3 regions of the Cytobacillus sp. FSL R7-0680 genome follow, and region 1 is predicted to be linked to each of the others. Evidence: riboswitches for the same ligand, from Rfam matches in the RefSeq annotation. Region 1 holds a riboswitch; each other region holds the start of a gene.

Region 1 (8,167 bases):
ATCTTGCTAGTACATTGGCTGGCATGTCATTTAGCCTCGGTGGATTAGGGATTGTTCATTCCTTATCACATCCAATGTCTGCACGCTACGGTGTCCCCCATGGACTTGCGAATGCTGTGATACTACCAAAAGTGATTGCCTACAATCTTCCAGCATCAACAGAAAAATATGCAACAATTGCACGCATGATTGATCCATCCTTACATTCCGTTAGTATGCAACAAGCAGGCAAAACTCTTATTCCATTAGTAGAAGAATTAATGCATTCTATTGATATTCCACAAAATTTTGCGCATCTCGACCACCACTTTACAGATGAAGATATCGCCCAACTAGCAGAAGATGCAATGAACGATCATGGAACCGTACATTATAATCCAAGAAAAGCAGTGAAAGAAGATATTGAAGCCATTTATAAAAAGGTCTTACCTGTGAATATAGACGAGAAAATTTATCATTAACTAAGAAAAAAGAGCAGTCCTTCCGAGCTAGACATGAATAAGCTTAATTCTGGAGCGGAAATACGACAGCATAAGTTGATCTTACGAATGTAGTTCATTCATCTTTGTCGCGGCTCAACTTCTACCAAAGGACCGACAAACTTCTGATCCAATTCCAAAGCTTTTAACAACGTTCCGTACGAGAGGCTAAAACTAAAAGAAGCCAACCCAATTTAATTATTAAATCGGGCAAGCTTCTTTTAGTTACGTGTACGTTGTAGGAAAGCTTTGGTTCTTTCCATTTTGGGGTTATTGAATAGTTGCTCTGGTGTCCCTTCTTCAGCAATGACGCCTTTATCCATGAAGACAACGCGATCCGACACTTCACGGGCGAATTCCATTTCATGGGTGACAATAAGCATGGTCAGGCCTGTGCCAGCCAGTTCCTTCATCACCTTTAACACTTCGCCAACCATTTCAGGATCGAGTGCTGAGGTTGGTTCATCAAACAACATCACATCTGGCTCCATTGAAAGTGCTCTTGCAATCGCCACACGCTGTTTTTGACCTCCGGAAAGCTGTCTTGGTTTAGCTTCTACATAAGCCTCCATCCCGACCACACGCAAATATTTCTTCGCGATTTTTTCTGCTTCCTCTTTTGAACGCTTTAATACTTTTATTTGCCCAACAACACAATTTCCCAATACATTATGGTTATTAAATAGATTAAAAGATTGAAAAACCATGCCGAGATTTTTACGATATTGATGGACATTATGTTTATCGTCGAGGATATTTTCACCGTTATAGATAATTTGTCCACCACTTGGTTTTTCTAATAGATTGACACATCTTAATAGGGTCGATTTCCCAGACCCTGATGAGCCGATGATTGTAACTACTTCTCCTTTATTCACTGAGAAGTTAATATCTTTTAATACTTCATGACTACCAAAAGACTTACTTAACCCTTGAATATCAACAACTGTATTCACTTTTCCAACTCTCCTTTCCGCCACCTATGCTCCTGTTGTTTTTCTTTTGATATCTTCTGCCGTATCCATTTCACCTGCAACGACGTAATTTTCCGGTCCATCCATTCTTCTTTCAATATAGCGTAGAATTAATGTAACGGTATAAGTCATAACGAAATAAATAATACAAACAACAAAGAATGACTCAAAGTAGCGGAAATTATTCCCTGCAATTGAATTCGTTTGGAAAAATAATTCAGATATAGAAATCACGCTTAACACGGCAGTATCTTTTATATTAATGATAAATTGATTACCTGTAGCTGGAAGAATGTTTCGAATGACCTGAGGTAAAACAACATTCATCATTGTTTGCAAATGGTTCATCCCAATGGCTTGGGCTGCCTCATATTGACCTGGGTCGACAGAAATAATCCCTCCACGAACAATCTCAGCCATATAAGCACCCGTGTTAATGGAAACAATAACGATACCAGCAACGAGCGGATCCATTTGATAGCCAAAGGCCATTGCTGCCCCGTAAAAAATAACCATTGCCTGTACAATCATTGGTGTGCCTCTAAAGAATTCAATATAAGCAGATAACAAGAAATTCACTATTTTTAATAACAACCGTTTAGGACCATTCTCAGGTATTGGTATTGTTCGAAGAATGCCTGACAACAAACCAATTAGGGCACCGAAAACGGTACCAATTAAGGCAATGACTAATGTCACACCGGCGCCTCGTAAAAACATTGGCCAATATTCGACAACGATGCGAATAATCCATTCTATACTCATAACAATGATCTCCTTTTCTCTCATCATGATTGGCCATTACCAATCAATCTGCTAAGGATTTGCGCTTCAAAGGTTTAATACGACGGAGAGGATGCGCTACCCTAGTTGTTTATTTCTCATGTCTCTCCTAACCTTCTTCTCGATATAAAACCGGCTACATCTCATGCAGCCGGCTCATTTAGTTATTCTGCCGCTGGCTGATTCTCAATAGCAGCATCCATTAATTCTTTTTGCTCTTCTTCAGAAATATCTGCAAGGATTTCATTGATTTTATCTGTTAATTCGCTACCTTTTTTCACCCCTACTGCAATGGCAGTATCTTCTTCACTTGTCTCAAATCCTTCAGTAAATTCAACCATCGCAAAGTTATCATTAGCAGCTGAAGCACTTACACCTTCCGGACGTTCAGAAACATAGCCGTCAATAATTCCAGACTCTAATGCAACACGCATAGCAGGGAAGCTCTCCATCGCTGTTTGCTGTTGTACGCCGTCAATTTGATCAATTACTGAATAATGAAATGTATTTAATTGGGCAGTAACCTTTGCCCCACTGAAGTCTTGAATGGATGTGGCATTTTCGTAATCGCCACCTTTTTTCACTACCATGACTAAATCAGATTCGTAATAGTTATCGGAAAAATCAATCGTTTCTTTTCGTTCTGCTGTTGGTGACATACCAGCAATAATAGCGTCAATTTTATCTGAACTTAATGATGGTACTAATCCATCCCATTTTGTTTTCACAATTACTAACTCTTTTCCTAAACCTTCTGCTATCTTCTTCGCAATCTCAACATCGTAACCGCCTGCAAACTCTGAATTACCTTCAATTGCTACTGCGCCATTGCTATCATCCATTTGCGTCCAGTTAAATGGCGCATAACCCGCCTCTAGTCCTACGCGAAAAACGTCTTTATCTTTTCCACCTGAACCTGTGCTTCCTTCAGCCTCATCATTTGAACCACAAGCAGCTAGAAACATACTCAGTACTATAGCCATAGCTAGTAAAGCAAATCTCTTTTTCATCTCTATTCCCCCTAATATATTTTTCTACTAATTAAACTATTCCGAATTAAGAAAAAGAATAACAAAAAAAGACCTGAGATGAACTCAGGTCCTTGTTATTCTTCCGCCTAAATCCTCTACTTTTCCCATTTTAGAGATAGTGCACCTTAATAAATCGGGTAAATTTATTAAGACAGTCCTGCAATTATTCACTGCAGACCCAACATGCTATACAAACGGGTATAGCACATTTCGGCGATATTTCCTTCTCTTTAGTCTCATCATGCCTTATCACTCTACTAAAGACTGTTAAATACCGCGCCTCTACCCCACCAGAAAAAGTGAGGTTTATTCAATTTGATATCTATTAGGCTACAATAGTTTAATAGCGTCTGTCAATATAAACTCTATGGAAAATTGGTCCTTTTTTCGCACAACCTTTTGATTAGAGCATAATTACCAATGTTAAGCTTGTTGGCTTGAAGCTAACTCTTTTAACTGTATGCTCAAACGATTAATATCCGCTACCGAATGATTTACGTTTGACACCATCTCATGTTCATCTTCTATGATAGCAACGATTTCCTCTGTAGCTGCGGCGTTCTCCTCTGATATATTTGCCATATTTTCAATCTGCTCTTGAATTTGTTCAAATTTTTCTGTGGCAGCGGAAACTTCATTGACACCTCTCACTAACTCTAAGTTGTTTTCTTGTAATGATGTTTGTATCTCGTTGAAAAAGGCAGATATCTCTGTTAGAAGTGCTTGTCCCTGCTTTACAGCACCTTCCCCTTCAAGAGAGCTTTTACGTGCTTCAAGAGACTGAGTGAAAAGAGTATTCGTCACTTCAGAGATCGCCACCGTGATTTCAGCACTTTGCTCAGCTAACTTCCTTACTTCATCTGCAACGACCGCAAACCCTCGCCCATGCTCTCCGGCTCTTGCTGATTCAATTGCTGCATTTAATGCGAGTAAATTAGTTTGATCGGCAATTTGTTTAATGCCTGCTAATAATTTATTCACTTGTTCCATACTTGAATGAACATCTGATACCGTCGATGCTGTCACACTAATCGTTGTATTTACAGTATTCATATGCGATGTAACATCGACTATCTTATTTAAACCATCTTGTACTTTCTCATTCATATTCTCCGACTTTTCTACGACACCTTCTGAAATGGCAACAGATTCTTTTGTATTTTGTAAAGACTGACTCATAGAATCATTGACAATATTTAAGCTGTTCGCTTCTTCTTGAATACTTGTAGCCATCTGTTGAGCAGCTTCTAATACTTGTTGACTTGACTCATGTATCGTTTCAATATTTTGCTTAAAAAGTCCAATATGATTTTCTAGAGTCACTGTACCTTTATCTATTGAACCAAAGGTGTCTTGCAACTGTATGAGGAGGTCCTTTGACTCCGTTTCTTTTTGCTCTGCTTGGTCAATTAATTCCCTACCCCAACTAGCTAATAAATAAAATAAGTACAAAATCCCGTTGGCGACAAGAATAATAGTAAAAATACTCCGGACACTATTACTTTCTCCTAATAACTGATGGCCAATTATAAAGTAGGTAGCAATAAAACTAACATTATAGAATACAGAAAAAGCAACAATCATTTCTTTCTTAAAATATAGCACCACCATTGCAATCGTTAAGAATAAAATATAATGCTTATTCAATGCATATCCGTCCACAAAAAAGAGCATCATCACAATGAGGTTTGGTATAGCAGCATATAAAAAGCCCTTTACGTAATCATTGATACGCAAAAAATACAGAACAATAGCCATGACAATGACAGAAATCCCAGCACACATAATGACAATTGTATCGCTCAAACCCCGGTCAATAACAATAGGTAAGACTAATAAAACAGCTAATGTCATCAATCCCCACATATTCACTTTATGAACTCTTAATAATTCATTCTTTTGCGTACCCAATTATTTTTCCTCCTAATTTAATCCAAAAACAAGGACTTTAAGCCTATTATTTGGGTTTTTTTTCTTTTATTTCTATTATTTATTTCGGTATGATTAACTTTTATGTTAGTGCTTTACAACTAAATATTTTAGGAGGATGCATAATGAGAATTGCTATCATGGGAACAGGATCTTTAGGGACGATTATTGGGGCACACTTATCAAAAGGGGCACATCATGTGGAATGCATCGATGTAAATACTGACCATATTAACGCCTTAAACAGTAACGGCGCAACAGTTGTGGGGACTGTAAACTTGCAGGCTTCTGTGAAAGCCATCACGCCACATGAAATGACTGGCATTTATGACCTTGTCTTACTTTTAACAAAGCAAGTATACAATAAATCAGTGCTCCTACAACTTCAAGCGCATATGAACGAAGCAAGTATATTACTCTCTTTACAAAATGGTGTTCCAGAAGAAAGTTTAGTAGAATCACTTGGTTCATCCATCATTATTGGTGGTTCTGTAGAGTTTGGTGCTACTTGGGTAAAACCAGGTGTATCACAATTAACATCAGACAAAGAGGCATTCTCTGCTCACGCTTTTCAAATTGGTGAGTTAGACGGACAGATTACTGACCGCGTGAACCTAGTAAAAACCGTTCTTGAAGATGTCGGTGGCACAATCGTTTCAAATAATCTAATCGGTACAAAATGGTCCAAACTTCTTGTTAATGTAGCGATGAGTGGTATGTCGGCAGCACTAGGTTGTACATATGGAGATATTTTGAATAACGAGGCAGCTGTCACAAGTGCAGTGATGTTAGCTGATGAAACGTTAAAAGTTGGTTACGCGAATAACATTCAATTTAGCGAACTAGCTGGTGTAAATGTTGGAATCTTCTCTATTAACGAAGACAAGAGCAATCTACCTATGGTCATCCAAGTTGCTAAACAAGCATTTGGTCCTCAAGCACTGCTCAAAGCTAGTATGCTACAAGATTTAGAAAAAGGATTACAAACAGAAGTCGACTATATTAATGGTTACATTTCAACAAAAGGGAACGCCCTACAAGTATCTACTCCAGTAAATGACCTTGTCACAAGCATGATCAAACAAGCAGAAGAAACAAAACAACTGCCGGACTTTAATGAAAATATTAAAGCATTCGAGTCCCTATTAAACAAAGAATTTGCTATTCATTAATCCATACTTGAAAGACAGGCTGAGTGAGACGTGCGAAATCAAACCCCTCACCAGCCTTTTTTCCTTCCTCATTCCCATGCAGAATTAGAGAATTAATTGGTTAATACATAAGTATAATCCAGTAAATAAAAGGATGAAGTAGGAAATAATTGAGAAAAACTTTTGGCTCATGACTTTAAATAGTAATTGTCCTAAAAATATACCAATTAGTACCACAGGAGCTCCAACCAAACTAGCGAGCCAAACTGTTTGTGTAGTACCGGCGACAACCATTTGGATAGCCAGACTGATTACATAGATATATAAATAAAAAGCAATTGTCGTTCCTCTGAGAATTTCCATATTCGTTTTGGTGCCCGAGAAATACAATAATAACGGCGGACCAGGCATACCAATACTTGTCGTTAATGTTCCAGATAGCCCACCAGCGCCATAATCTCTATTTCTCGTTTGCTTCATCTTTAATTGAGCAATCATCAACACAGTCAAAACCAAGATTAGAATACCTATCCCTAGTTTTAGCCAGTTAAGCGGTAACCAAAGAAAAATGACCATCCCTATAGGTAAACCAAAAATACTGCCGATGATGAGTCGTTTTAACACTTTTTGATCAACATCGACCTTGACTTTCCCTATCATGACAATCGAAATAAACAAAGATAAGATTAAGTTGATTTGAATGGCCTCCATCGGCTCAAAAAACAGCAGTAAAAATGGCGTCGCTAGAATAGAAAAGCCATATCCCGTACTCGCCTGTAATATAGAAGCAACTAAAATAAGAAGTATATATAAAATGAGCAATTGAGCAAACCACCTTCACTATTACAGAAACTTTCTCCCCTGTCTCTATTTTACCATTTCAGCTAACAAAAACCCTCATAAGATGGACCGTTTGTTTCACGTGGAACGAGAAATTAGTGTGGGGACTTATCAAATTAAGATAAGAAAGTGCCTCTTAGTTATAGGGGTGCAGGATTCGTTCAAAAAGCTTTGTTGGATACGAATATATCTATTTTCACGTTGCAATCATTTTTATTTTATTACGACTCTTTATAATTTACTGTTGCTTTAAATTAAAGCATTCATTACTTCTTTACTGCCCTAATGATATAAACTGGCTCACTTCCTAATTTCCGCGGAGAAACGGTCATTTTCATATCGCTAAAACCGGCATTTTCCATTGCCTTCATCATATCCCCAGATGATACTCTCGGTCCTCTGGCATCTGCGGTTTTTTCAATATCAATGCATAAGAATGTACCTCGAGCTTTTAAGGTACGCTTGATTTCTTCTAGTACAGCGGATAATGGTTTTACTTCATGTAGCGAGATTGAAGCGATCGCAATATCTACTTGTTCATCTGCTAATGGTATGTCTTTAAAATTAGCTATTACGGGCTGAATATTTGTGATCCCTCTCTTCTCTGCTGTTAGCTGCAAATAGTTTAAAATTTCCTCATCCAAATCAAGTGCATAAACCAAATCTACCCTTTCTGCTATAGGTAGTGCTACGTATCCTGCACCAGCTCCTATATCTAATACGACGTCACTATGATTGAGGGGGAGGTATTGAAATAATTCCTCAGCTGAAAAACGGTCAATATTTTCTAGATTACTAATCTTTCTTTTTACTTTTTCATTCATAAGTATTAACCCCTTTTTAATTATAGATATAAACACTCTTTAATAACTATAATTTATTTAAACTTCTTTGTAAATGGGTAATATTGTAATGGATGAAAAAACGGAGCAGAGTTTGTTCTGCTCCTTTCTTTATGAGGATGCCTTTGTTTGGAGAAG
Region 2 (8,167 bases), 1.1 Mb from region 1:
TAGCGCCCGAAGTTCATCGTCTTTTAATCAGTGGGTGCAAAAGCCAATAATTAAAAATAATAATGGAGGTAAGAAAAAGTGGAATACTTAAATTGGAAGATTGATAATGAAGTTGCAACAATTACCATTAATCGCCCTCCTGCCAATGCACTATCATCTGGGTTGATTGAGGAGTTAGGTGAAGTACTGGATCAGATTGAGCCAAACCAAGATATTAGGGTGATCCTCATTCATGGAGAAGGCCGCTTCTTCTCTGCTGGAGCAGATATTAAGGAATTTACTTCTATCGAAAGTGGTGAAGGTTTCTCACATCTAGCAGAAAATGGACAAGGGCTCTTTGAGAGAATAGAAACCTTCAAGAAACCTATTATTGCAGCCATTCATGGTGCAGCTTTAGGTGGAGGTTTGGAACTTGCAATGAGTTGTCATATTCGCTTAGTTGCTGAGAATACAAAAATGGGACTACCAGAATTGCAGCTTGGATTAATTCCTGGGTTTGCTGGTACACAACGATTACCTCGTTTTGTTGGAACGGCAAAAGCAGCTGAAATGATTTTAACGAGTGATCCAATTACGGGGTTAGAAGCTGTACAACTCGGTTTAGCCAATCATGCTTACCCTGAAGAAAAGCTGTTAGAAAATGCCTATTCAATGGCACAAAAAATCGCCAAAAAGAGCCCAGTATCTGTCGGTGCAACATTAGAATTACTGAATTATAGTAAATCCAACCGTTATTATGATGGGGTGAAAAAGGAAGCAGAACTTTTTGGTCAAGTTTTCGTAAGTGAGGATGCAAAGGAAGGTATTTCTGCTTTTGTTGAAAAGCGAAATCCAGTTTTCTCAGGAAAATAATTTTTTAAATATAAACGTTTTCATTACCAATTTTGTTTATAATCTATTATAATAGATTTAATAATTTAAATTGTTAAATAATAATCGATTTGAAAAGCATTTCTAGGAATAGGTTATTGTAAGACTGAGCATACGCTCAGTCAACAATTTAGTTTTATTTGTCAAAATCTTATGAAGCAATGGAATGTTTGTAAAATTAGGAGGCGAAACCATGAACATCTATGTACTAATGAAAAGAACATTTGATACAGAAGAAAAGATCACGATTTCAGGCGGTAAAATTAATGAAGATGGAGCAGAATTCATCATCAACCCTTACGATGAATATGCAATCGAGGAAGCAATCCAAGTTCGTGATGAACATGGTGGTGAAGTAACGGTTGTTTCTGTAGGGACAGAAGAAGCTGAGAAGCAACTTCGTACAGCATTAGCGATGGGTGCTGATAAAGCAGTACTGATTAATACAGAAGATGACGTTGAAGAAGGAGATCAGTTTACGACTTCTAAAATTTTAGCTGAATTCCTTAAAGATAAAGAGGTTGATTTGATTATTGGTGGGAATGTAGCGATCGATGGTGGATCAGGTCAAGTTGGCCCACGCGTAGCGGAGCTATTAGCTATTCCTTATATCACAACCATCACTAAGTTAGATATTGAAGGTACAACAGCTACAGTTGTTCGTGATGTAGAAGGTGATTCTGAAGTAATCGAGACTTCTCTACCATTACTTGTCACTGCACAACAAGGTTTAAATGAACCGCGCTACCCTTCTTTACCAGGGATTATGAAAGCAAAGAAAAAACCTTTAGACGAAATTGAATTAGACGATCTTGATTTAGACGAAGATGATGTAGAAGCGAAAACAAAGACAATCGAAATCTCCCTACCACCGAAAAAAGAAGCTGGAAAAGTGCTTGAAGGTGAATTAGAGGGTCAAGTAAAAGAATTAGTCAGTCTACTTCATAACGAAGCAAAAGTTGTCTAATAGTGAGCATAAAAGAATAAAAACGTTGGGGGTATAATAATGGCTAGAAAAGTTTTAGTATTAGGTGAAGTAAGAGAAGGTTCATTGCGAAATGTTTCTTTTGAAGCAGTTGCTGCAGCAAAAACATCTGCTGAAGGTGGAGAAGTTGTAGGTGTTTTGTTTGGTGATTCTGTAAGCGCTTTAGGAGCTGAATTCATTCAGTATGGAGCTGACCGAGTGGTAACAGTTGAGGATGAACTGTTAAAACAATATACATCTGACGGTTATTCCCAAGCCTTACTTGCCGTTATTGATCAAGAAGATCCTGAAGGAATTATTTTCGGACATACTGCCCAAGGTAAAGATCTTGCACCGAAGATTGCGGCAAAGTTAGAATCCGGTCTTATCTCTGATGTAACAGATCTAGAAGTTGAGGGTGGTAACATAGTCTTTACTCGTCCGATTTACTCAGGAAAAGCATTTGAAAAGAAGATTGTAACAGATGGACTTCTTTTCGCTACTATTCGTCCTAATAACATTGCACCACTTGAAAAAGATGAAAGTAGAAATGGAGATGTTTCATCTTTATCTGTAGAAATTAAAAACTTGCGTCAAGTCATCAAGGAAGTTGTACGAAAAGCAACAGAAGGTGTAGACCTTTCTGAAGCAAAAGTTATTGTTGCTGGTGGACGCGGTGTGAAAAGTGAAGAAGGTTTTGAGCCGTTAAAAGAATTGGCAGATGTCCTTGGTGGTGCTGTTGGAGCTTCACGTGGCGCATGCGATGCAGACTACTGTGATTACTCACTTCAAATTGGTCAAACAGGTAAAGTAGTTACACCGGACCTTTATATCGCTTGTGGTATATCTGGTGCGATTCAACATTTAGCTGGGATGTCCAATTCAAAGATTATTGTTGCCATCAACAAAGATCCTGAAGCGAATATCTTTAAAGTAGCGGATTATGGTATTGTGGGCGACTTATTCGAAGTCCTTCCATTACTAACGAAAGAGTTTAAAGAATTACTTGTAAATGCATAATTTTCGTTTACATCTGATATGAGCGGGTAGACTTATACTATCCGCTTCTTTACTATGTTGGCAAAAAGATTAATGTTGAATAAAATAGACATTGAATCCTTTTTAAAGGTTCAGTATGATACAATAAAAAAATGGGTAATCTATACGAGCAAAATAATAGCATCCATTATTAATCGATGATATACTTTCGATAAGATTTTTTAGTTATTTATTAGGAGGATATAAATATTATGGCTATCACACATGCAACAGATCAAAACTTTACTGCTGAAACTGGTTCAGGTCTTGTACTTGCAGACTTCTGGGCACCATGGTGCGGACCTTGTAAAATGATTGGACCAGTTCTTGAGGAAATTGATGGAGAAATGGGAGATAAAGTAAAAATCGTTAAACTTGATGTTGACGATAACCAAGAAACTGCTGGTAAATTTGGTGTTATGAGCATCCCGACTCTCATCGTATTTAAAGATGGTGCAGAAGTAGATAAAGTGGTTGGTTTCCAACCGAAAGAAGCATTAGTTGAATTGCTTCAAAAACATGGTGCATAAGAAGTACCATAAAAACAAACCCCGGCTTCTACTTTTAGAAGATCGGGGTTTTTTTACAGTACAAGTATGGCAAAATCAGTAAGAAGGGTATGGTTTCCTCCTGCAATGATATTCTTTTTAGGTATGGATGTGACAGCTAATTATGAATGATAATATAAAAAATAAATTACCTTTATTACCTGCTCAACCTGGTTGTTATTTAATGAAAGATCGCCAAGGGACAATTATTTATGTCGGTAAGGCGAAAGTGCTTCGTAATCGGGTTAAGTCCTATTTTACCGGTTCGCATGATGGAAAGACATTAAGGCTGGTAAATGAAATTGAAGATTTTGAATACATCGTGACCTCTTCCGATATGGAAGCATTATTATTAGAGTTAAATTTAATTAAAAAGCATGACCCCAAATATAATGTCATGTTAAAGGATGATAAGAGTTATCCTTTTATTAAATTAACAAATGAAAGACATCCGAGATTAATTACCACGAGAAAAGTAAAAAAAGACAAAGGGAAATATTTTGGTCCATATCCAAATGTGCAGGCGGCCAATGAAACAAAGAGATTATTAGATCGCCTTTATCCTTTAAGAAAATGTAACACCTTACCAGATAGAGTTTGTCTATACTACCATATCGGACAATGTCTAGCTCCTTGTGTAAATGAAGTAAAATCTGACACATACAAACAAATGACAGATGAGATTACTCGTTTCTTAAATGGTGGTTATAAAGAAATCAAAAAAGAACTTTCAACGAAAATGGAAGAAGCGTCCGCAGCGCTAGAGTTTGAGAAAGCAAAGGATTTCAGAGATAAAATTATCCATATAGAAACGACGATGGAAAAACAAAAGATTACAATGACGGATTTTACTGACCGAGATGTGTTTGCTTATGCGGTTGATAAGGGTTGGATGTGTGTACAAGTATTTTTTATTAGGCAAGGGAAACTTATTGAAAGAGATGTATCTATGTTTCCAATCTATAATGAGCCTGAAGAAGAGATGCTCACCTATCTCGGCCGTTTTTATGAACAAGCTAATCATTTTAAACCAAAGGAAATTTACTTGCCAGACTCTGTTGATGTGACGATGGCTGAGCAGCTTTTGGATGTAAAAATATTTATTCCTCAAAGAGGGAGAAAAAAAGAACTAGTGAAACTTGCCTATAAAAATGCAAAGATTGCTTTAAAAGAAAAATTCTCGCTTATTGAACGTGATGAGAAAAGAACGGTGAATGCAATAGAAAGCTTAGGTGAGGAGCTAGGAATTTACACACCCTATCGCATTGAAGCTTTTGATAACTCCAATATCCAGGGTACCGATGCTGTCTCAGCAATGATTGTCTTTATCGATGGTAAGCCTGCAAAAAGGGAGTATCGGAAATATAAGATTAAGTCAGTTAAAGGACCAGATGATTATGAATCTATGAGGGAAGTGACGAGACGGAGATATAGCCGGGTTTTAAAAGAAGGGCTACCCCTACCTGATTTAATTATCATTGATGGTGGAAAAGGACATGTTGAAGTCGTTCGAGATGTGCTTGAGAATGAACTCGGTTTAGATATTCCACTAGCAGGATTAGTCAAAGATGATAAGCATAAAACATCTCAACTTCTTTATGGAAATCCATTAATGATCATTCCCCTCGCTCGAAATAGCCAGGAATTTTATTTATTACAACGTATTCAAGATGAAGTGCATCGATTTGCGATTACATTTCATAGACAAGTTCGTGGAAAGAGTGCATTTCAGTCACTTCTTGATGAAATTGATGGTATTGGGGAAAAAAGAAAAAAGCAGTTATTAAAAGATTTTGGTTCTGTAAAAAAAATGAAATCAGCTAGTGTAGAAGACCTTAGGGAATCTGGCTTACCATTAAAAGTTGCACAAGAACTTTATGAAAAGTTACATGAATAGACATTGTCTGAAAAAAACAAATATGGTATAGTGTTTTTAACTTTATATCAAATCACTTTTTAACTTGAAAGTGAAGGTAGAGGTGCGAGTTTCATTAGTAAAAGTTCCTTAGAAGATTGAGCTTCGTTTGAAGGACTTTGAAAGGGAATATTCGCCGAAGTGAAGAAAGACTCAATATTTTCTTCGCTGGTTCTGCATTGAATAAATGCAGGATTGTCAAGACTATCTGTCTTGGAGGGCTATCTCACTGTGTGTACGTAGATTGTTCATACGTTTGACTACACAGCAATGGGATGGGTTTCATCTCATTGCTTTTTTTTATGCCGAATATGGGTAGAAATGTGTTGGTTGTACATACAGGCGGCAGGGAATAAAAACGAATGACTTGAAAGTAGGGGAGAAAAGTGGGCTTAATTGTACAAAAATTTGGTGGAACCTCCGTAGGCTCGGTTGATCATATTCAAAATGTAGCCAACCGTGTCATTGAAGAAAAAAATAATGGTAATGATATCGTTGTTGTTGTGTCGGCTATGGGCAAAACGACTGATCAATTAGTTGGTATGGCAAAAGAATTATCACCCGCTCCGAGTAAGAGAGAAATGGATATGTTGTTATCTACAGGTGAGCAAGTTACGATCTCTTTATTAACAATTGCACTAAATTCAAAAGGTTATGAGGCAACTTCCTATACGGGCTGGCAAGCAGGGATTAAAACGGAATCAGTACATGGTGACGCAAGAATCACTGATATTGACACAAAACCTGTTTCACAAGAGTTAAAGAAAGGGAGAATTGTTATCGTAGCGGGTTTTCAAGGTTTAAGTGAGACTGGCCAAATAACGACATTAGGTCGGGGTGGCTCTGATACAACAGCCGTAGCTCTTGCAGCAGTATTAAAAGCGGACAAATGTGATATATACACCGATGTAACAGGTGTATTCACAACTGATCCACGCTATATAAAAAATGCAAGAAAGCTTCCATCTATCTCATACGATGAAATGCTTGAATTAGCTAATCTTGGTGCAGGCGTTCTACATCCAAGAGCAGTTGAGTTTGCAAAAAATTACAATGTAAAGCTTGAAGTACGTTCTAGTATGGAACGAGAAGAAGGTACAATTATAGAGGAGGTTGCGGAAATGGAAGAGAACTTAGTTGTTAGAGGGGTTGCTTTTGAAGATGATATTACAAGGGTATCTGTACTAGGGATTAAAGACCCTTTAATAAGCCTTTCATCCATCTTTTCAATCTTGGCGAAAGAACATATAAATGTTGATATTATTATACAAAGTATTACAGATGATAAATCATCAGGCTTATCTTTTTCAATTAAAAACCAAGATCTTACAGAGACTGTAAAAATACTAGAAAAAAATCGAGAAGCATTAAGTTATGATCAGATTGAATGGGAATCACAATTGGCGAAAATCTCGATTGTCGGTTCAGGAATGATTTCAAATCCTGGAGTAGCAGCTGAGATGTTTAATGTATTAGCTGCTAATAACATCGTTGTAAAAATGGTCAGTACATCTGAAATAAAAGTCTCGGCTGTAATCGACCAAGCGCATATGTTAAATGCCGCTCAAGCTTTACACCAAACGTTTAATTTAGCTGGGGATTTAATAAAAAATTAAATGAACTACAGTAGTATAAGACAGGAAAATCCAAACATCATTCGACGCCTTAATAGAATGATGTTTGGATCCTTTTTTACTGTTGAGTATATTTTATTAAGTGTGGATATTGTCCTTTTTATCCCATTTGACTGTGAAGAGGACCTTTCCACCCTTTTTACGTGGGTGCTCGAATGTTTCGCAAATCACTTCTTTTTTCTGTTCGATTTGTTGAGCAATAAAACCAGCTTCTAATTGGAATGTTGCGTGAGTATTTTCTTTACAGCGCTTTTGAATGACTTCGCTTGTCAACTCGTATTCGATTTCTTTTTTGTTTTCGAGGTTTTTCGTTAATTTTCCCCAACCAGCCTCGACAAAGAAGCTGAATAAGTCTTCTTCTGTTTGAAGAGGATATTTACGTGCTAGTCTCTTGCCTGCCCAGTATAAGATATCTGGTGCGTCTTTACCTAGTAAATCATGTAAAAGTTCTTCTCTAATTAATTCATAGCCAAAGGATGAAATCATTTCTTTGTTTGGTTCAATTGATTCTGCCATGTTTTCGGTTTGTTCTATTTGGGCTTCTTGAGATGGCATATTATGCTAAATCTCCCCTCTTTCATAAAGTCTAATATATACAATTTACTTGGAAAAAACGAATACGTACAGTGAAAAGGGAAAAATTTTTAGTTTGTAAAACTGGTGTAAATTATGGGAATAATCTTAACACTAATAATAATCTAATGTAAATGCATTTTTATGCGTAAAATATGAATATTATTGCGTGATTTAAGCTATTTTAATATACCGCCAAATAGGGTTGAAAAAACTATATCATTGGTTTTTTGAGTGAAACTAGAATAGAAAAAATTTTCGTAATATCGACAAAATCTGTATCCGTTTTCTTGACGCTAATGGGCGATGGGAGTAAAATGGACATGTCATATAAATGTTTTGAAAATGATTTGCATTTTCTTAGTGATGCGAAGGATTTGTTATGTACATATTCAGCGTGTCATGCTACAAATTCAAGGGGGTAAACTTATGGCGGGTAATCGAGAGTTTTTAAATCGCAGATTGCATTCATTACTTGGAGTTATACCTGTTGGGGTCTTTCTGATCCAACACTTAGTAGTGAACCATTTTGCAACTAGGGGAGAAGAGGCATTTAATAGCGCATCACATTTCATGGAAAGTCTTCCTTTTAGATATTTCCTAGAAATATTTATTATTTTCTTAC
Region 3 (8,167 bases), 700 kb from region 1:
ACGTTTAAAGAGGTCCGTAATTTCCTTTGTCCCCAATAAACCTTGCGGACGGTAAAGCATAACTAGAATGAGCACGGCACTATAGATTATCATTCGTGTTTCAGGATAACTTTGTAAAAATGTGGAGATAATCGTTAACAAAATAGCCGAGATAACCGCCCCAGATAGACTGCCTAATCCCCCTAATACGACGAAAATGAGGATATCAAATGATTTCAAAAAACCAAATTGAACGGGTTGAATAATATAAAAATTATGAGCATATAACCCCCCTGCGATTCCTGCGAAAAAAGACCCAATGGCAAATGCCGCTACTTTATAATAGGTCGTATTAATACCCATCGCATCGGCAGCGATTTCATTTTCTCTAATCGATATACATGCGCGACCATGCCTTGAATTTGTAAAATTCACAATCACTAATACGGTAATAAATAAGCAGATGAAGGCTGAAGTCCAAGTTGTCATCTTTGTGATCTGCATACCTGCTGCTCCACCTACTGCATCAATATTTAAGAAAATGATGCGGATAATCTCTGCAAATCCTAATGTTGCAATCGCTAAATAATCACCACGTAACCTTAAAGAAGGTATCCCAACAATTAAGCCAGTTAAAGCGGCAACAATCCCACCAATAATAAGTGCAATAGGAAATGGGAGTGAAAGTTTCATCGTTACAATTGCTGAAATGTAAGCCCCAACAGCTAAAAAACCAGCATGTCCGATTGAAAATTGTCCTGTAATGCCAATAACTAAATGTAAACTGACGGCCAATATAATATTAATACAAATATAAACAAGTGTATTCACATGATAATTATTAATCATTCCAGTATTTGCAGCCATCTGAACTGCAAAATAAACAATAATGGAGAGAATAACAAACAACCAGAAACCTTTGATCTTCTTCGTATTCATCCTTTTTACACCTTCTCTCTTGCATTTTTACCAAAGATACCTGATGGCTTGAATAAAAGGATTAAAATGAGAATGACAAATGCTGCCGCGTCTCTCCATAAAGAGTAACCAAGGCCACTAACAACCGTTTCAACTACGCCTAACACAAGGCCACCAACCATCGCTCCAGGAATAATACCGATGCCACCTAGTACAGCTGCAACAAAAGCCTTTAATCCTGGAATCACGCCCATTAACGGTTCTATTTTTGTATAATACACACCAAAGAAAACACCTGCTGCCCCAGCCAAGGAAGAGCCAATAGCAAATGTGGCGGAAATGGTTGTGTTTACATTAATCCCCATCAACCTTGCAGCATCCATATCATGTGACACAGCCCGCATTGCTTTACCGATTTTGGTTTTATGAACAATAAATTGTAGAACAATCATTAGCACAATCGAAGTGCCTAAAATCATAAGTGATTGACTACTGATTTGTGCACCCAAAATATTAAAGGTTTGATTGCTAATGACTTCAGGATAAGCTTCTGGTTGTGCACCTCTAAAGTAAATAAATAAGTACTGTATAAATAAAGAAATCCCTATCGCTGTAATGAGGGCAGCAATTCGCGTAGAACCTCTCAACCTTCGATATGCTACTCGCTCAATTAACATACCCATCCCTGCACAGACAGCCATTGCAATAATTAAGGCAGGAAAGAATCCTAACCCCCAACCAGCAATCGCGTAAAAACCAACAAACGCCCCAATCATAAATACTTCACCATGGGCAAAGTTGATCAATTTGATAATTCCATAAACCATTGTATAGCCTAAAGCAATCAGTGCATAAATACTTCCTAACGATATCCCATTTACTAACTGTTGAATCCAATCCATGAATCCCCACTCCTCTTCAAATAACCCGAATAGCTTCAGATAGAGAGTGACAGCTAGCGAAAACGCTATGCTGAATATCTCCTCATAAGGTAATTTTTGACACGCTAATTTCAAAAAACTATTGCCCCTGAGCAATCTTGGACTATGAGATTATTAGCTATCACAACAGGAATTACCCTTTCATATCTGATAAAAAAAATGGAAGGCCCAATCGCTCCTCCCATTTTAATACAGCCTCATTTTAAGGATTTACTTTCGTTTTGAAGACTTGCTCCCCATCCTTATATTCCAATACAGTAGCTGATTTAATTGGGTTATGATCTTCATCAACTGAAATGATACCCGTTACAAGAGTTAAATCTTTCGTCTCAGATAAGGCATCTTTGATTTTCTTCGCATCACTTGTACTTTCAGCACGCTCCATGGCATCTTTCAACATATATACAGAGTCATAACCTAATGCATTAAAAGCATCCGGGGATGAGCCATTATATTTTTCACCAAACTTTGTTACAAAGGATTGAATTGTCTCGTCTGGATCACCCGAAGAATAATGGTTTGTTATAAATGTGTTATTTAAGGAATCCCCTCCGGCTAATTCAACTAGCTTTGGTGAATCCCAACCGTCAGCACCCATTAGCGGTACGTCAATACCCATTTCACGTCCTTGTTTGACAATAAGTCCTACTTCTTCATAATAACCAGGGATAAAAATAAATTCGGGATTAGCTGATTTAATTCTTGTAAGTGTGGACCTGAAATCAGTATCCTTCGCCACATACGATTCTTCGGCAACTATTTTCCCACCTGCTGCTTCGAAAGTTTCTTTAAAGGAAGCTGCTAAACCTTTTGCGTAATCACTTGCATTATCAGCATAGATAGCTACATTTTTAACTCCTAATTCATTGGCAGCAAAATTAGCTGCCACTGTTCCTTGGAAAGGATCAATAAACGATGTACGGAATACAAAATCATTTAAGCTTCCATCATCATTCACTGTTACATTCGGACTCGTACCTGAAGGAGAAAGCAATACCGTCTCTGAATTATTAGCCACTTGTGCTTGAGCAACTGTATTTCCACTTGTAGCAGACCCAATAATAGCTACGACATCATCATTTTCCGTTAATTTAATAGCTGCATTGGTTGCTTCTGCTGCATCCGATTTATTATCTACTTTTACAATTTCTATCTCTTTACCGTCGATTCCACCATCTTTATTAATTTCATCCACAGCCAATTCGATTCCTTCAGCAATTCCTTCACCATATGAGGCAACTGCACCAGAAAGTTCTAGGTTGGCACCTATCTTGACAGTATCACCAGACTCACCACCACCTGCACTATCACTACCACAGCCAGCAAGGAAACCTGCAGCTCCTATGGTAGAAGCTAAAAGAACAGCGGTCATTCTCTTTTTAAATAACATAATGATCCCCCTTTTTTTTGATTATTCCAACAACTAAGAGCATGGTTCAAATCCCCCATATAAACCCCACAAGAAAAGATACCACACAAAAAAAGTAGACTAAAATAACCAAAATGTAATATTTTTCTGATAATTGCTATAAATCTAAAAATAGTATAGTATCATTTTATTCATCTGTCAAAACAATCTTTGTGAATAATATTAATATTTAGAAATCTATTAATAGTTTAGAGCGTTAAAGGGTTTCTCTTTACTATGTTTTGTTTGTAAAACTCTATCATTATATTCATAAAATAATTAATAGTAGATAGGTATAATGTAGTTCAGTTAATTGTTAATAATTAGCAATTATAAATAACTAGCTACTTTTATATAAAGTAAAATAACTTTGCTTATGTAGTGATTTTAGACTTGTAGGATAGAAAAAGAGGAATGAACCGACGAGTTCATTCCTCCTTCCTATATTGTTCAAAAGAACTATTATATCATCTTCTCGGTTTTTGTACCGAACATTTTAACAACAAGGAAAATCCCCGCCATCATAACAATCAAAGCAGCTAATGCAATGATTACACTTCCACTTACACCCAAAATGATATAAGAGATGGCCGCAGCAACAGCTGCTGTAAAGGCATAAGGAAACTGTGTAATGACATGGTCAATCAAATTACTCCCTGCACCTGTGGCGGATAAAATAGAAGTATCAGAAATCGGTGAAGCATGATCTCCGAATACTGCACCTCCAAGTACAGCTGCCATTGCAGGAATCAGCAAGGATATATCTGTAGCTACAGCAATATCACCAGCTATTGGAAGAAGAATGCCAAATGATCCCCAAGATGTACCTGTACTAAATGCCATAAGTGCCGCAATAATAAATAGGATAACAGGGATAAAATCATGACTCAGATTCGATTGATTAATAACGCTAGCCAAGTATTCCCCTGTACCTAGTTGACTAATCAAATCTCCGAGTAACCAGGCAAAAATTAAGATCAATACTGATCCAAACATAGATTTCATCCCAACCCATGTAGCTTTCAAATAAAAATTACTCGTTAGTTTATCATCTTTCTTTAATACTTGAGCAAATTGTACGTAAGCAACAGCTAAACTCAATAATCCTCCGACAATTAATGATAAGGCCACATCTGTGTTTTCTAATAAGGATACTAACGACACATTCCCCTCTGCACCATTAATGCCTGTCCAAGCCATCATACTCACTGTTCCAATAAATAAAACAATGATTGGCCAAACAAGATGACCAACAGTCCCTTTCGTACTAATAGGTAATTCTTCTTGAACTTCGTCTTTCAACTGTTTCTTCTTATCAAATAGAATTCCTTGTTCAATAGCTTGTTTCTCATGTTTCTTCATCGGACCAAAGTCAATTTGCCCAACAACAATGATAAACACCATTATGATTGCCGCCCACACATAAAAATTTAACGGAATGATTTGCATGAAAGCAGAGAAAGCACTATAATCAGTTATTTTATGAGACACTAAAATCGAGCCAATTAAGGCGATAATTGATGCTCCCCAACTTGATATAGGCGAAATAACACATAAAGGTGCGGATGTTGAATCAATTAAATAAGCAAGCTTTACACGTGATACTTTTTGTCGATCGGTAACAGGTCGAGATACCTGTCCAACTGTTAGCGCATTAAAATAATCATCTATAAACAAAATCATACCTAAAACTACGGTTAATAACTGTGCACCCACTCTCGTTTTCACACGCTTCATTGCCCATTCACCAAAGGCACGACTACCACCCGATAGTGAAATAAATGCAGTAATGCTACCAAGAATAAGTAAGAATAATAGAATGAATATATTCCAAGTATTTAACCCTTCATCTGTTATAAAAAGTGCTATAAACGACGAGAAAAATATTTGTAGCGTATCTAGCGGTTGATATCCTCCAATTATGATAGCTGCTGTTAACGCCCCTAAACCAAGGGAGAGAATCACCCTTTTTGTTAGTATAACCAAAAGCATCGCTACCAAAGGTGGCAGCACAGAAATAAATGTACCTGTCATAAAAAGACCTCCTATTAGTATAGGAGCTATAGACATGAACGAATGCGTCTCATATCAATTAACGATCAGAGAAAGGTATCCTCCACTTTTCTTTGATCCTTAATTGATAATAAAAAAAGAGTAACGATAGAGATTCTATCATTACCCTTCAAGAAGTAACGTTATTCTCCATCACGACTGTAGCTCCCCATTATGGTTAATATACCTCCATAATGACAGTGTTACTCCTATTAAGAGCAACCCCAACAAATAAATATTGACGTACCTATTTGCTTCGGCAAATCTCCCTTTTATCAAAGTTCACTGTTGTCATCCTCACATTGATTACTAATGATGATTTGCGCCTCTACCCCATCGGATTGATAAGGCATTATTCAATTGTTATACATTATATCAAAATATAATTATTTATGCAAAACTCTATCAAAACCTAAAATATTCATAAATTTATTATTTTTAAGATATAGTAGGATACTATAACCTATACCATTCTTAATAGCGCTTCTCTACCGATCATCCCTTTTTTAATGCCTAATTCCTCTGCAGCAAAAGTGACTGATTCAAGTGGTGCATCTATTAGCTGTTGAATCGTTTTTACCCCTACTGCTCTACCAGCAATGACATGGCGATCTTTTAATTTTTCATTTAATAACGCAACGTCTAATGCACCACACATGATATATCCTTTATCATTTGATACGACTAACAAATTAGTTTTTGGCAGCTCAACGGATACAGTCATAAACGTATGACCATCCAAAATAACAGGCTTTAATTCAACCATGACCGTCCCCCCTTCCCTTTAACAATTTATGTTATAGGTAGAGATTCGGTGTACTCATTAGTTAAAATAAACCGAGTTGTTTTGGAGCTAATCCCTCATATTCAATTCCTAATATTTCTAGAATTTCCTTCGCATTATCCGCTGCGTCACCACCAGAATTATTATTAAATAGTACATAGACCTCCTTCGCCTCTTTTTGTAATTGCTTTAATCGCTCTGCCCACTCCAATAATTCCTGGTGATTATAACGGTATAGATAGCGAACTTCACGCCAATTTGGTTGTTTTTTATTTTGCCATCCATGAACATTACGACCGTGCAAGCGGACTAGTACAATTGGATTACCGCAAGTATGCATCACAATTGGAACAGACCCCTCCCCTGCTTGTGGTTCATCACAAACGGTATGTATCCATTTCTCTTCCTTGATAAAATTTAAAGTACCTTCTATAAACGCATCTTGATACCAAGACTGATGACGAAATTCAACAGCACATGGTATTTCTCCCATTTGCTGTTTACACCAGCGTAAATATTGCACGTTTTCCTTTTTACAATTAAACCACGGTGGAAATTGAAATAGGACCATCGCTAACTTATTTTCTCTTATATAAGGGGCAAGCGACGCTTTAAAAGCAGCAAACATTTCTTCCTTTGTCTCAAAAGGAATCTCCCCCCTTTGATGCCCCGTCATCCCCTGATAAGCTTTCACAACAAATTTAAATGAAGCAGGCGTTTCCCTCACCCACTTTTCCCCGTTCCTTTCTGGCTGTACGGCATAAAAGGAAGCGTCTACCTCAACTGTTGGAAAATGAGCGCCATATTCTAATAGTTTATCTCGGTTAGATATACGCTCCGTATATAGGCTGTCATGATCTCCCCATCCAGTTAAACCAATCCTAATCATTCCATCACCTCATCTACCAATAATCTTCATACTGATTATTTTACCTAAAGGATATAACCATAAACAAGAAGGGCAATGAAATAAGTGAAAAAGAATCAGTCAAAACAGAAAAGAAGATTCTTAGAACATTTCATTGGCCCATTTTCTTATTTTGTGATTGTTCATCGGTATCGAAAAAGGAACCCTTACACAGTAATAAGGAAAAGCATATAGAAAAAGTAACTTATGGAAATGGTATAAATCAGATATTCGTTTTTTACTATGAGTTAAAAAGAAAAAAAATAACCCGAACCATTGTTCAGATTATTTTTTATTAAACAGGTTAACTCGCTTTGATTTTGTTCGTTTTTTTCAATAAATAAAGTAAGTATGGTGCACCAATTAAAGAAACAATTATTCCAGCAGGTATTTCTTTCGGAGCTAAAACGACTCTTCCAAGAAAATCAGCTGAAATAAGTAAAATCCCGCCAATTACTATGGTTAATGGCAGTAATTGTAGTAGCTTCGGACCGACCAGTTGTCTAGCAATATGTGGAGCTAGTAAACCGATAAACCCAATTGCCCCAACCACTGATACACTGATGCTTGACAACATAACAGCTAGTATAATCATAAACATACGCATTTTACTTGTTTTCACACCTAAACCAATGGATAGTTCATCACTCAATGATAAGATCTCGAATGTATTGGCCATATAGAGAATAACCGGAAATAGTAGTAACGATGTTATCATCACAATTACTAGATCACTCCAGCTTGTCCCATAGGTGCTACCAGCAAGCCATGTTAAAGCTTGTGATGCATGAAGGTTCGCACGTACTAATAAAATCTGTATAATAGCAGAACCTACCGCGGATACAGCAACACCCATTAATAATAGAATCATCGGTTGATAACCGCTCCGCGCACTAATAAACAATACAATTCCCATTGTGATAAGTGCACCAATTAATGCACCAATTGGAATAAGGACAAAGGGGGCTTGTGGAAAAACAATGAGAACCAACATCGCCACTACACTTGCACCTGAAGTCACACCTAAAACAGTAGCGTCAGCAAGTGGGTTTCGTAAAACAGTCTGCATCATTAAACCGCTAGCCGCCATCATCATACCAATTCCGAAGCTGACAACCACTCGAGGCAAGCGAAAATCCCAAACGAAGGTATTATACATCAATTCTCTTGGCAATTCT

What was found. Region 1 has a riboswitch for lysine ahead of MKY26_RS16775 (transporter substrate-binding domain-containing protein). Riboswitches for the same ligand answer to the same signal wherever they lie in the genome.
Region 2: another riboswitch for lysine. It lies ahead of MKY26_RS11300 (aspartate kinase); the one in region 1 lies ahead of MKY26_RS16775 (transporter substrate-binding domain-containing protein).
Region 3: another riboswitch for lysine. It lies ahead of MKY26_RS13330 (Na+/H+ antiporter NhaC family protein); the one in region 1 lies ahead of MKY26_RS16775 (transporter substrate-binding domain-containing protein).

The regions. Positions count from the first base shown of each region.
Region 1 covers NZ_JBBPAO010000001.1:3,366,397-3,374,563, forward strand. The annotation lists gene MKY26_RS16760 (iron-containing alcohol dehydrogenase family protein) at 1-461, shown strand, start outside; gene MKY26_RS16765 (amino acid ABC transporter ATP-binding protein) at 701-1,435, opposite strand; gene MKY26_RS16770 (amino acid ABC transporter permease) at 1,460-2,218, opposite strand; gene MKY26_RS16775 (transporter substrate-binding domain-containing protein) at 2,401-3,246, opposite strand; lysine riboswitch at 3,376-3,560, opposite strand; gene MKY26_RS16780 (methyl-accepting chemotaxis protein) at 3,691-5,178, opposite strand; gene MKY26_RS16785 (ketopantoate reductase family protein) at 5,322-6,368, shown strand; gene MKY26_RS16790 (sulfite exporter TauE/SafE family protein) at 6,453-7,169, opposite strand; gene MKY26_RS16795 (class I SAM-dependent methyltransferase) at 7,454-8,011, opposite strand; gene MKY26_RS16800 (LysE family translocator) at 8,141-8,167, opposite strand, start outside.
Region 2 covers NZ_JBBPAO010000001.1:2,265,196-2,273,362, reverse strand. The annotation lists gene MKY26_RS11330 (TetR/AcrR family transcriptional regulator) at 1-50, shown strand, start outside; gene MKY26_RS11325 (enoyl-CoA hydratase) at 79-852, shown strand; gene MKY26_RS11320 (electron transfer flavoprotein subunit beta/FixA family protein) at 1,064-1,837, shown strand; gene MKY26_RS11315 (electron transfer flavoprotein subunit alpha/FixB family protein) at 1,877-2,854, shown strand; gene trxA (thioredoxin) at 3,085-3,402, shown strand; gene uvrC (excinuclease ABC subunit UvrC) at 3,545-5,317, shown strand; lysine riboswitch at 5,387-5,567, shown strand; gene MKY26_RS11300 (aspartate kinase) at 5,722-6,951, shown strand; gene MKY26_RS11295 (YslB family protein) at 7,048-7,524, opposite strand; gene MKY26_RS11290 (succinate dehydrogenase cytochrome b558 subunit) at 7,972-8,167, shown strand, end outside.
Region 3 covers NZ_JBBPAO010000001.1:2,669,731-2,677,897, forward strand. The annotation lists gene MKY26_RS13315 (branched-chain amino acid ABC transporter permease) at 1-918, opposite strand, end outside; gene MKY26_RS13320 (branched-chain amino acid ABC transporter permease) at 924-1,799, opposite strand; gene MKY26_RS13325 (ABC transporter substrate-binding protein) at 2,041-3,228, opposite strand; gene MKY26_RS13330 (Na+/H+ antiporter NhaC family protein) at 3,709-5,280, opposite strand; lysine riboswitch at 5,453-5,637, opposite strand; gene MKY26_RS13335 (YunC family protein) at 5,762-6,064, opposite strand; gene MKY26_RS13340 (DUF72 domain-containing protein) at 6,126-6,971, opposite strand; gene MKY26_RS13345 (iron ABC transporter permease) at 7,294-8,167, opposite strand, start outside.